4 regions of the Micromonospora sp. ZG13 genome follow, and region 4 is predicted to be linked to each of the others. Evidence: riboswitches for the same ligand, from Rfam matches in the RefSeq annotation. Region 4 holds a riboswitch; each other region holds the start of a gene.

Region 1 (2,189 bases), on a different contig from region 4:
CCGACCACCCCGCCGAGGGAGTGCCCCAGCACGACGAGCCGGTCGCCCGCCGTCAGCCCGGCGGCGATCCGCCCGGCCAGCCCCGCGAACGAGTACTCCGGCAGCGGCGGCGACCAGCCGTGGCCGGCGAGGTCCGGCGCCAGCCACCGTCCCGCCCAGCGACGCTCCAGCAGCGACGCGCAGGGCAGCCACACGTCGCCGGTCGCACCCATGCCGTGCAGCAGCAGAAGCACGCGCCGGCCGTCGCGGTCACCCGATTCATCGACCATGCCGCGCAGTCTGTCACCGACCGGGGCGCCGGGCGAGGGCCGTGACCCGGACACGACAGCGGGCGCCGGCCCCCGGGGTGGGGGGCCGACGCCCGTCGGGATCGCTCAGGCGGAGTAGCCGCGGGTGGCAGCCCAGTTCGCCAGGGCGATGGTGCTCATCCAGTACGACGCGGTCGCCGGGTTCGCCGAGTCGGCGATCTTCACGAGCCGTCCCTCGTCCTGGTAGCCGACCACGGCGATGTAGTGGCCGCCGGGGAACGAGTGCCAGCCGCCGTCGGTGTCCGTGGCGCTTCCCGCGACGTTCACCACGACGCCCCGCCCGTCACCGATGGCCGCGACGACGTCGGCCTGGAGCCGGTCCATCTGCGCCGGGGTGGCGGCGCCGCCGGGGATCATCCGGGTCCGGTACGGCTCGCCCTTCACCGTCGCGTTCAGCACGCGGGTGGTGTCCTGGGCCGAGTCGGTGCCCATCTGGTCGGTGCCCAGCTGGGCACCGAGGGCGTCCTGGCTGCGCGCGATGCCGGCGGCGCTGAGGGCGTGCCGGACGGCCGCCGGACCGCAGTTGTAGAACGTGGTCTGGGCCTGGTAGTCGTAGTCCAGGCTCTTCGCGGCCGGGGGCTTCGGCGGCTCCGGCTTGCGCGTCAGGTCCGGGTCCGGGGCGGTGCTGGTGGCGCTGGCCGAGGGGGCGGCGGTGGCGGTGGCGGTGGCCGGGGCCGCGCTGGACGGGGCCGTCGCGATCCGGGCCTGGCCGCGCGAGGCCGCGGTGTCCTCGCGTGGCTCGCTCGCGGCGACCGGGGCCTGCGCGGCGGCGGGGGCCTCGTCGGCTCCGGCCAGCAGCGCGCCCGTGCCCGACGCCAGCACGAGCGCCGCGGCGGACGCGGCGGCCAACTGGTACGAACGCTCGGACGTGAGGCGACGTAGCTGTCGCCTGAGGTGGTGCTTCACGATTTCCTCCACGGGCTCGGGGGGCGAGCGGCCGGCGGTCCGCGCCGAGGGCAGGGCGGACCGACCGCGCGGACGGGCGTCCGTGCGGGTCGTGGGCCACTCAGGGAATGCGCCCGGGATGCCGGGCGACGGACGGTGACCGGTCGGTCAGCTCGCGACCTGCGAAGGGGCGAGCGCGGGCACCGCGGCGCCGTGGAGACGGCGGAACAACCGAGGGGTGGGTGGGTGCTGCACGGGGATGGAACTCCTTCCGACGCCGCCGACCGGGTTAGCTGACGGATTCGGGCGGGAAGAACGCCCTACCACAGGCCTGCGGCCCACGGATTCACCCCACGAAGCACTGGGTCCCCGGCTCGTCGTTCACGATTAGGCGGGTCGGTGCGGCGTCGCCTCTGGACGATCGGGTACCGCACCGGACGCGCCGACATTACTGGCCGGTCCGCCCCCTGCCAACCCCACCCCACCTGCTTAAACCTTGATGGGGACGCAATTTTTGCGGGCACCTCACCACTGACGTGACTCAATGGGACGACCGTTTCTGCCGGCGCCCGAGGGTGACAACGGGACGAGTGGCGGGCATCGACCCCGAAACCCCGGCGGGAAACGACCCGGCCGCGCCCGATGACCGGTTCGGCGTCGCGGTGACCGGCGTCACGGAAACGGTCGGGCTTTCTCGACGGGTGGGATTCCGCCCCGGGGCGCTGGCCGCGCGGGCGGGTCGGCCCGCGCCGGGGCGGTCAGCGCGAGTCGACGTACGCCGCGGGGTGGTCGGCGGGCCGGGGACGCGGCACGGCGTCGCCCCGCTGCCCCGGCGGCGGCCCGGAGGCGCCGGGGTCCTTCCCGCCGTCGTCCCCGTCCCGCGGCGTCGGGCGGGCCGCCCTGCGCGGGGTGAGCAGCCGCATCATGGGCGTCTCGACGAAGCGGTGCAGCAGGGCGGCCAGGGCCAGGTTGACCAGCAGGAAGCCGAGCACCACC
Region 2 (2,189 bases), on a different contig from region 4:
GAACGCGAATCCGGACCCCCAGAGGGAGGATGGGCGCGTGGGCGCAGGTCATGACCACCACCACGGGTCGGTGGCGAACGCCGCACACCGCCACCGGGGCCGGCTCTGGGCGGCGTTCGGTCTGCTCGCCGGCCTGATGGTGGTGGAGGCGGTGGCCGCCTTCCGGACAGGCTCGCTGGCCCTGCTCAGCGACGCCGGGCACATGTTCACCGACGTGCTCGGCATCGGCATGGCGCTCGCCGCGATCTCGGCGACCCGGCGGGCGGGCGGCGATCCGCAGCGCACGTTCGGCCTCTACCGGCTGGAGGTGCTCGCCGCCCTGGCCAACGCCGTGCTGCTCTCCGGCGTCGCGGTCTACGTCGTGATCGAGGCGGTACGCCGCTTCGGCGACCCGCCGGAGGTGCTGGCCGGCCCGATGCTGGTGGTCGCCGTACTCGGCCTGCTCGCCAACATCGGCGCCTTCGCCCTGCTGCGCTCGGGGGCGAAGGAGAGCATCAACGTCCACGGCGCGTACCTGGAGGTCCTCGGCGACCTGCTGGGGTCACTCGGCGTGATCGCGGCGGCCCTGCTGATCACCACCACCGGCTGGTGGTGGGCCGACCCGCTGGTGGCCGTCGCGATCGGGCTGTTCATCCTGCCGCGCACCTGGCGGCTCGGGCGGGCGGCGCTGCGCATCCTGGTCCAGGCCGCGCCGGAGCACCTCCAGGTCACGGCCGTGCACGACCGGCTGGCCGCCGTGCCCGGCGTCGCCGAGGTGCACGACCTGCACGTCTGGACGCTGACCTCCGGGATGGAGGTGGCCTCGGCGCACCTGACCATGACACCCGACGCGGAGGTCGGCGCGGTGCTGGGCGCCGCCCGGGCCGCCCTGCACGACGACTTCCAGATCGAGCACGCCACGTTGCAGATCGAGCCGGGAGCGTCGCCAGGGGCTTGCGGGGCGGTCGAGTGGTAATGAGGACAACCTTAAATCTGGGAGAGTATTGTTGCCTTATGCCGGATTTGACTGTTAGTGGACATGCACCGTGCGTCACCTGCGCTGCAGCAGTCACACCGGCACCGGTAGGCTCGGCTTCGGCCTCCGCCAGGCGGCACCCACCGGTGCCGGCGGTGGCCGCCGCCTAATCGCCCGGCGGGGCGAACCGGGGAACCATGTTCGTGGGGTGCATCCGCGTCAGCGGTAGGGATCTTCCGTCCCGAACCCGTCAGCTAACCCGGTCGGCGGCTGACGGAAGGACACGCGTATGCCAGTGATGGCACCTGTACGACGACGTGCCGCCCGGACGGCGGCCCTGATCACCACGATGCTCGCCCTCGGCGCCGCGGTGGCCCCGGTCACCGCCGCCCCGGCGGCGGCCGCCACCCGCGCCGGCCTGCTCGCCGCCGCCCCCGGCCAGGACGAGGAGGGCGGCACGCCCGCCCTGCGGGCCCAACTCGAGGCCGCCAGCAAGGGCTACCTCGACGCCAAGCGCGCCCTCGCCACGTCGGCCAAACGGCAGCAGCAGCTCGCCGCCCAGCTCAAGACCACCGAGGTCGAGCTGACGGCGCGCAGCGCCAAGGTCGGCGAGATCGCGGGGGCCGCCTACCGCACCGGCCGGCTCAGCGTGGCGTCCGCCCTGCTCAACAGCGGCTCGCCGGACGGCTTCATGGACCGCGCCGCCGCCCTCGACGCGGTGGCCGCCAAGGAGGACCGGGCCCTGCGCGAGCTCCAGCAGACCCGGGACGAGGCCGCGCGCACGAAGCTCGCCCTGGACGGCGAGATCCGGGAGCAGCGCAAGCAGGTCACCGTGATGGCCAAGCGCAAGGAGCAGGCCGAACGGGCGCTGACGGTCGCCAACCAGAAGCAGCAACAGCGACAGTCCGCGGGCGGGGGCGGCTCGCCGGGCGGCACCTCCAGCAAGACGGCGAAGGCGGCGCCACGCAACTCCGACGGCTCCTGGCCGCGCGAGTCGTGCAGCGTCAACGACCCCACCCCCGCCAACGGCTGCATCACGCCGCGCACGCTACACGCGCTCAACCAGGCCAAGGCGGCGGGCTTCACCCGCTACGTCTCCTGCTACCGCCCCGGCGGCTCCGGCGAGCACCCGAAGGGCCGGGCGTGCGACTTCGCGGCCCAGAAGGGCGGCTTCGGCGGCGACGCCACCGGCGGTGACCGGACGTACGGCAACAACCTGGCGGCGTTCTACGTG
Region 3 (2,189 bases), on a different contig from region 4:
TGGGGCCGTACTGCTGGTAGGGGGCCGGAATCCACTCGCAGGAGATGTCGCTCGGGCACTCCAGGCCGTCGGGCCGGGCGAGCTTGCGCAGGCGCAGCCGGTCCAGCCAGGAGCGCTCCGGCCGGACCGCGCTGCCGGCGAGCGTGACCCGCTGCCCGTCGTCGGTCAGCCGGCTGTCGCCCGTGGCGATGGTGGCGTACACCTCGTCGGCGAAGGCCGCCGCGGCGTCGGCGCTGTCCGCGCCGGAGTATCGGGCCACCGCGCCGTACCAGGCCGCGGGGTCGGTGCCGGCGCCGACCGGGGCGCCGATCTCCTTCTGGTACGCGGCCAGCAGCGCCGCGCCGCCCCGGATGTTCGTCGTGACGTCCGTGCGCAGCGCCTCCTCGCTGGCGCCGGTCAGCTCCGCGGCGGCGTCGACCGTACGGAGTGCCGCCTCGGCGGGCGGGGCGGCGGCCGGCGGCTCGTGGGCCTCGGCCAGGGACCGGCGGGAGTCGTCCCCGCGCGGGTCCTCGGTTCCCTCGTCGTGGTGGGTGCCGCCGGAGGCGGCGACGTGCTCGGCGTCGGTGAGGTGCATCGGTCCGTACCCGCCGCTGGTGCTCGGCGTGCCGGCGTTGGTGTCCCAGCGGGACTGCAGGTAGGAGACCCCGAGCAGGACGCTCTCCGGCACGCCGTACTCGGCCGCCGCGGCGGCGTACTGCTGCTGCCGGTCGGTCGTCGGCGCCGCGGCGGCGGATCCGGCGGCGGTGAGCGGCGTCGCCGCCAGGGCGGCGGCCACGGCGGCGGCCAGCAGGACGCGTCTGCTCCTCGATGTCGCTGACAGGTGCATCAGACCCCCAGTTCGGGCGGGCAAAGGTGGGGCCACCTTCGCCCCGTCCACCGCCTCCGGTCAATACCTTTCCGTCAGACACTTCAGAAGGAAGAAAATCTTCGTCCTCCGGGTTGCGGATCCGCCGGGTCCTGGTGAGTACGGAGTGTCACCGCCCGGAGGGTTGCGGATCGATAACGGTCGTCTCTACTCTGGTCATTCGTCGGCCGGTGACAATCCGTCCACCCAGGGCGGTGACGGTCCGACACCGCCGAGTCGCTCACGAGCGAGCCGGGGACCCAGGTACCCGGGGTGAATCCGCAGTCCCTGCGGTAGGGCGCCCCTTCCCGCCCGAACCCGTCAGCTAACCCGGTAGGCGGTCCGGAAGAAGGAGTACGGAACCCGGTGGCACACCATGCCCCGCGGCCACCGTCGGTCCGGTCGGCCCCGGCCGATCCGACGACGGCTGCGCCGCGCCCACGCTGGTACCGCTGCACCACCGCCCTCGCCGCCCTGGCCGCGTTCGCCGTCGTCCTGACCGGCGGCGCTACGGCGGCCCACGCCGAACCGACGGTCGCCGAGATCGAGCGGCAGATCGACGAGGACTGGAACAAGCTCGAACCGGTCATCGAACGGCACAACGCCACCCGGCAGGACCTGGCCGCCAGGCGCAAGCAGGCCGACGCGCTCGCCGCGCAGATCGGGCCGCTGGAGAAGCAGGTCGACCAGGCGATGGAGAAGGTGGGCGCGCTGGCCGCCCGCGCCTACAAGGGCGAGAACGTCTCCGTCGTCAACGCCCTGCTGGGCAGCCGGTCGCCCGGCGAGACGGTCGGGCAGCTCGAACTGCTCGACCGGTTCGCCCAGCATCAGCAGCAGGACGTACGGCAGGTCGCCGAGCTGCGCGACCGGCTGGCCGCGAAGAAGGCGCCGCTGGACGAGATGGTCGCCCAGCTCAGCCGCACCGAGGCCCAGCTCGCGGCGAAGAAGAAGCAGATCAACGCCGAGATCGACCGGTTGCAGAAGCTGCGGCTGCGCGTCTACGGCAACGGCGGCGGCGGGCCGCTGCGTCCCGCCCCGTGCCCGGCCGGCTATCCCGGCGGTCCGGCCGGCACCGCCGTGAAGTTCGCCTGTGCCCAGATCGGCAAGCCCTACGTCTGGGGCGCCGAGGGGCCGAACTCGTACGACTGCTCCGGCCTGATGCTCGCCGCCTGGGCGAAGGCCGGGGTCTCGCTGCCGCACAACGCCGCGCAGCAGCGCCGGGCCACCGCGTCCGTCAGCCGGGGCGAACTGCGCCCGGGTGACCTGGTCTTCTACTACAGCGACCTGCACCACGTCGGCATGTACGTCGGCGGGGGCTGGGTGGTGCACGCCTCCCGCGCCGGGG
Region 4 (2,189 bases):
ACATCGACGGGATCGTCGACATCCACATCGCGCACACCGTCGAGGCGATGCTGGACCGTTCCGCCGTCCTTGCCGCGGAGGTGGCCGCCGGCCGCTGCGGGGTGGTCGGCATGTCGTACCGGCTGACCGCCGGCGAGGTGCGGACGGTGGCCGCCGTGCCCGCCCGTACGGTCGACGCGCCGGAGCCGGCCGCCAGCGCCGCCTGATCCTCCCGCCGACCCGTCCCGACCGGTCGTCGTCGGGCCGCACGACGACACAGGGCCGCTCCCGCGTCCGGCGGGGGCGGCCCTGTGTCGGTCCCGGCTTCGCCGGCCCGTGGGCGGGCGGCTAGAGCAGTGACACGTGCACGTGGTCGGTGTGGTTCGACGGGCCGCTGTAGGAACTCCAGCCCGTCGCCGGGAACCAGATCTGCCGGTTCCAGATCACGTAGTAGATGCCGAGCCGGTCGGCGTTGCGGACCAGGAACGCGGTCAGGTTGTTGCCGTACATGTAGGTGTCGTCGTTGTGCCAGGGAGAGAAGCCGCTCCTCTGCAACGACCAGTCGCAGGCCCGGCCCTTCGGATGCTCGTACGGCCCGCCGGAGCGGTAACAGCCGACGAACCGGTTGAAGCCGACCCGCTTGACCTCCTTGTACATGTGCAGCGTGCGCGCGGTGATGCAGCCGGAGGTGGTGGGGTCGTCCTCGGTGCACCCCAGGGGCTTCCAGTCGCCGTCGGCCGTACGTCCCGGCGCGATCTTCGCCACCGGCGAGGTGGCGACCACCTTGCCACTGGTCAGACCCCTGCCGCCGACCAGCGCGAGTGCCTTCTCCGCCTCCCGCTTGCCGCGCGCCATCTCGTTCGTCAGCTTCTGCTGCTCGCGGACCTCGGCGTCGAGCGCCAGCTTCGCCTGCTCGGCGCGGTTCTTGACCGCGTTCACCTCGGCGAGCTTCTTGGAGTTGACCAGGTTCAGCTCGTCGAGGGCGGCGGCACGCTTGACGAACGAGTCGGGGCTGGCGGTGTCCAGCAGCATCGACACCGCGCCGATCCGTCCCGTCCGGTAGGACTGGGCGGCGATCTGACTGACCTGCGGCGCCAGCGCGTTCAGCTCGGCCTGTGCCCGGTTGACCTCCAGAGCCAGTTCGAGCTGGCGCTTCTTCGACTTCTCCAGCTTCGCCTTGGCCTGCACATAGGACCGGTTGCGGGCCTCGATCAGGTCGTCGAGCAGCTTGGGCTCGTCGTCGCCGTGGCCGGAGGGCTTGGGTGGGGTGGGCGCGGCCACCGCCGGGAGAGGCCCGGCGAAGACCGCCAGGGCGGCGAGTACGGCCACCACGGGCGTCAACCAGCGGCGTAGGGGTGCCGTCACAGTTTTCCCTTCCGTCGACCGCCGACCGGGTTAGCTGACGGGTTCGGGGCGGAAGTGGCCCCTACCGCTGTCGCGGATTCACCCCACGTGCCTGGGTCCCCGGCTCGCCTGGCGGCGATTGGGCGGCGGCACCGCAGGCGCCGCTGCGCGCCTTCGGCGGTGACCGGCAGCGAGGTTACCCGAGAGCACTCCCGGGGATCTACGTCCCTAAGCCGACTAAATGCGTTATTTCGTAATGGCTGACGGTGACCAGTGACGCGTCTATCAGGGCGGGAACCATGATCCGTCACGCAGAGGAGTGTCACCATGCGGTGTCCGTTCTCCTGTTCTGGTCGGGCCATCCGGCGGGGGCGGCGGACGGCGTGTCTCCGCGCGGTCCGCTGAGCGCCTCCAGCGCCTCGGACCGGTCGGCCGCCGGCCGGGGCGTCGGCGCGGGCGCGGCGGCCTCGCGGTCGGTGGGCTCCCCGGCCCGCCGGCCCGCCGTGGTCACCAGGGCCGCCAGGCCGGTGGTCAGCGGCACGGCGGCGATCAGCCCCAGGGTGGCGACCGCGCTGCGGACGATCTCCTGGGCGAGGAACTCGCTGGTGAGAAGCTGGGTCACCGCCCGCGAGTCGGCGGTGAGCAGGAGCAGCACCGGCAGCGAGGCGCCGGCGTACGCCAGCACGATCGTGTTCACCGTCGAGGCGATGTGCGCCCGCCCGACCCGGGTCGCCGCCCGGTAGAGCTGCCTGCGGGACAGTCCCGGGTTGGCGTGCGCCAGTTCGGTGACGGTGGCGGCCTGGGTGACCGTGACGTCGTCGAGCACCCCGAGGGAGCCGATGATGATGCCGGCCAGCAGCAGCCCG

The links. Region 4 has a riboswitch for cyclic di-AMP ahead of AC5L34_RS27905 (coiled-coil domain-containing protein). Riboswitches for the same ligand answer to the same signal wherever they lie in the genome.
Region 1: it holds a riboswitch for cyclic di-AMP, as region 4 does, so the genes downstream of both, AC5L34_RS18710 (C39 family peptidase) here and AC5L34_RS27905 (coiled-coil domain-containing protein) in region 4, are expected to answer to the same signal.
Region 2: it holds a riboswitch for cyclic di-AMP, as region 4 does, so the genes downstream of both, AC5L34_RS22330 (coiled-coil domain-containing protein) here and AC5L34_RS27905 (coiled-coil domain-containing protein) in region 4, are expected to answer to the same signal.
Region 3: it holds a riboswitch for cyclic di-AMP, as region 4 does, so the genes downstream of both, AC5L34_RS06135 (C40 family peptidase) here and AC5L34_RS27905 (coiled-coil domain-containing protein) in region 4, are expected to answer to the same signal.

What each region holds. Positions count from the first base shown of each region.
Region 1 is NZ_JCADBQ010000008.1:187,638-189,826, forward strand. Features, by position in the region: gene AC5L34_RS18705 (alpha/beta fold hydrolase) at 1-269, opposite strand, end outside; gene AC5L34_RS18710 (C39 family peptidase) at 375-1,226, opposite strand; cyclic di-AMP (ydaO/yuaA leader) riboswitch at 1,457-1,597, opposite strand; gene AC5L34_RS18715 (acyltransferase family protein) at 1,952-2,189, opposite strand, start outside.
Region 2 is NZ_JCADBQ010000012.1:58,046-60,234, forward strand. Features, by position in the region: gene AC5L34_RS22325 (cation diffusion facilitator family transporter) at 38-955, shown strand; cyclic di-AMP (ydaO/yuaA leader) riboswitch at 1,109-1,240, shown strand; gene AC5L34_RS22330 (coiled-coil domain-containing protein) at 1,254-2,189, shown strand, end outside.
Region 3 is NZ_JCADBQ010000002.1:481,319-483,507, reverse strand. Features, by position in the region: gene AC5L34_RS06140 (N-acetylmuramoyl-L-alanine amidase) at 1-826, opposite strand, end outside; cyclic di-AMP (ydaO/yuaA leader) riboswitch at 1,065-1,198, shown strand; gene AC5L34_RS06135 (C40 family peptidase) at 1,211-2,189, shown strand, end outside.
Region 4 is NZ_JCADBQ010000022.1:51,016-53,204, reverse strand. Features, by position in the region: gene AC5L34_RS27910 (carbonic anhydrase) at 1-206, shown strand, start outside; gene AC5L34_RS27905 (coiled-coil domain-containing protein) at 328-1,344, opposite strand; cyclic di-AMP (ydaO/yuaA leader) riboswitch at 1,348-1,479, opposite strand; gene AC5L34_RS27900 (YibE/F family protein) at 1,646-2,189, opposite strand, start outside.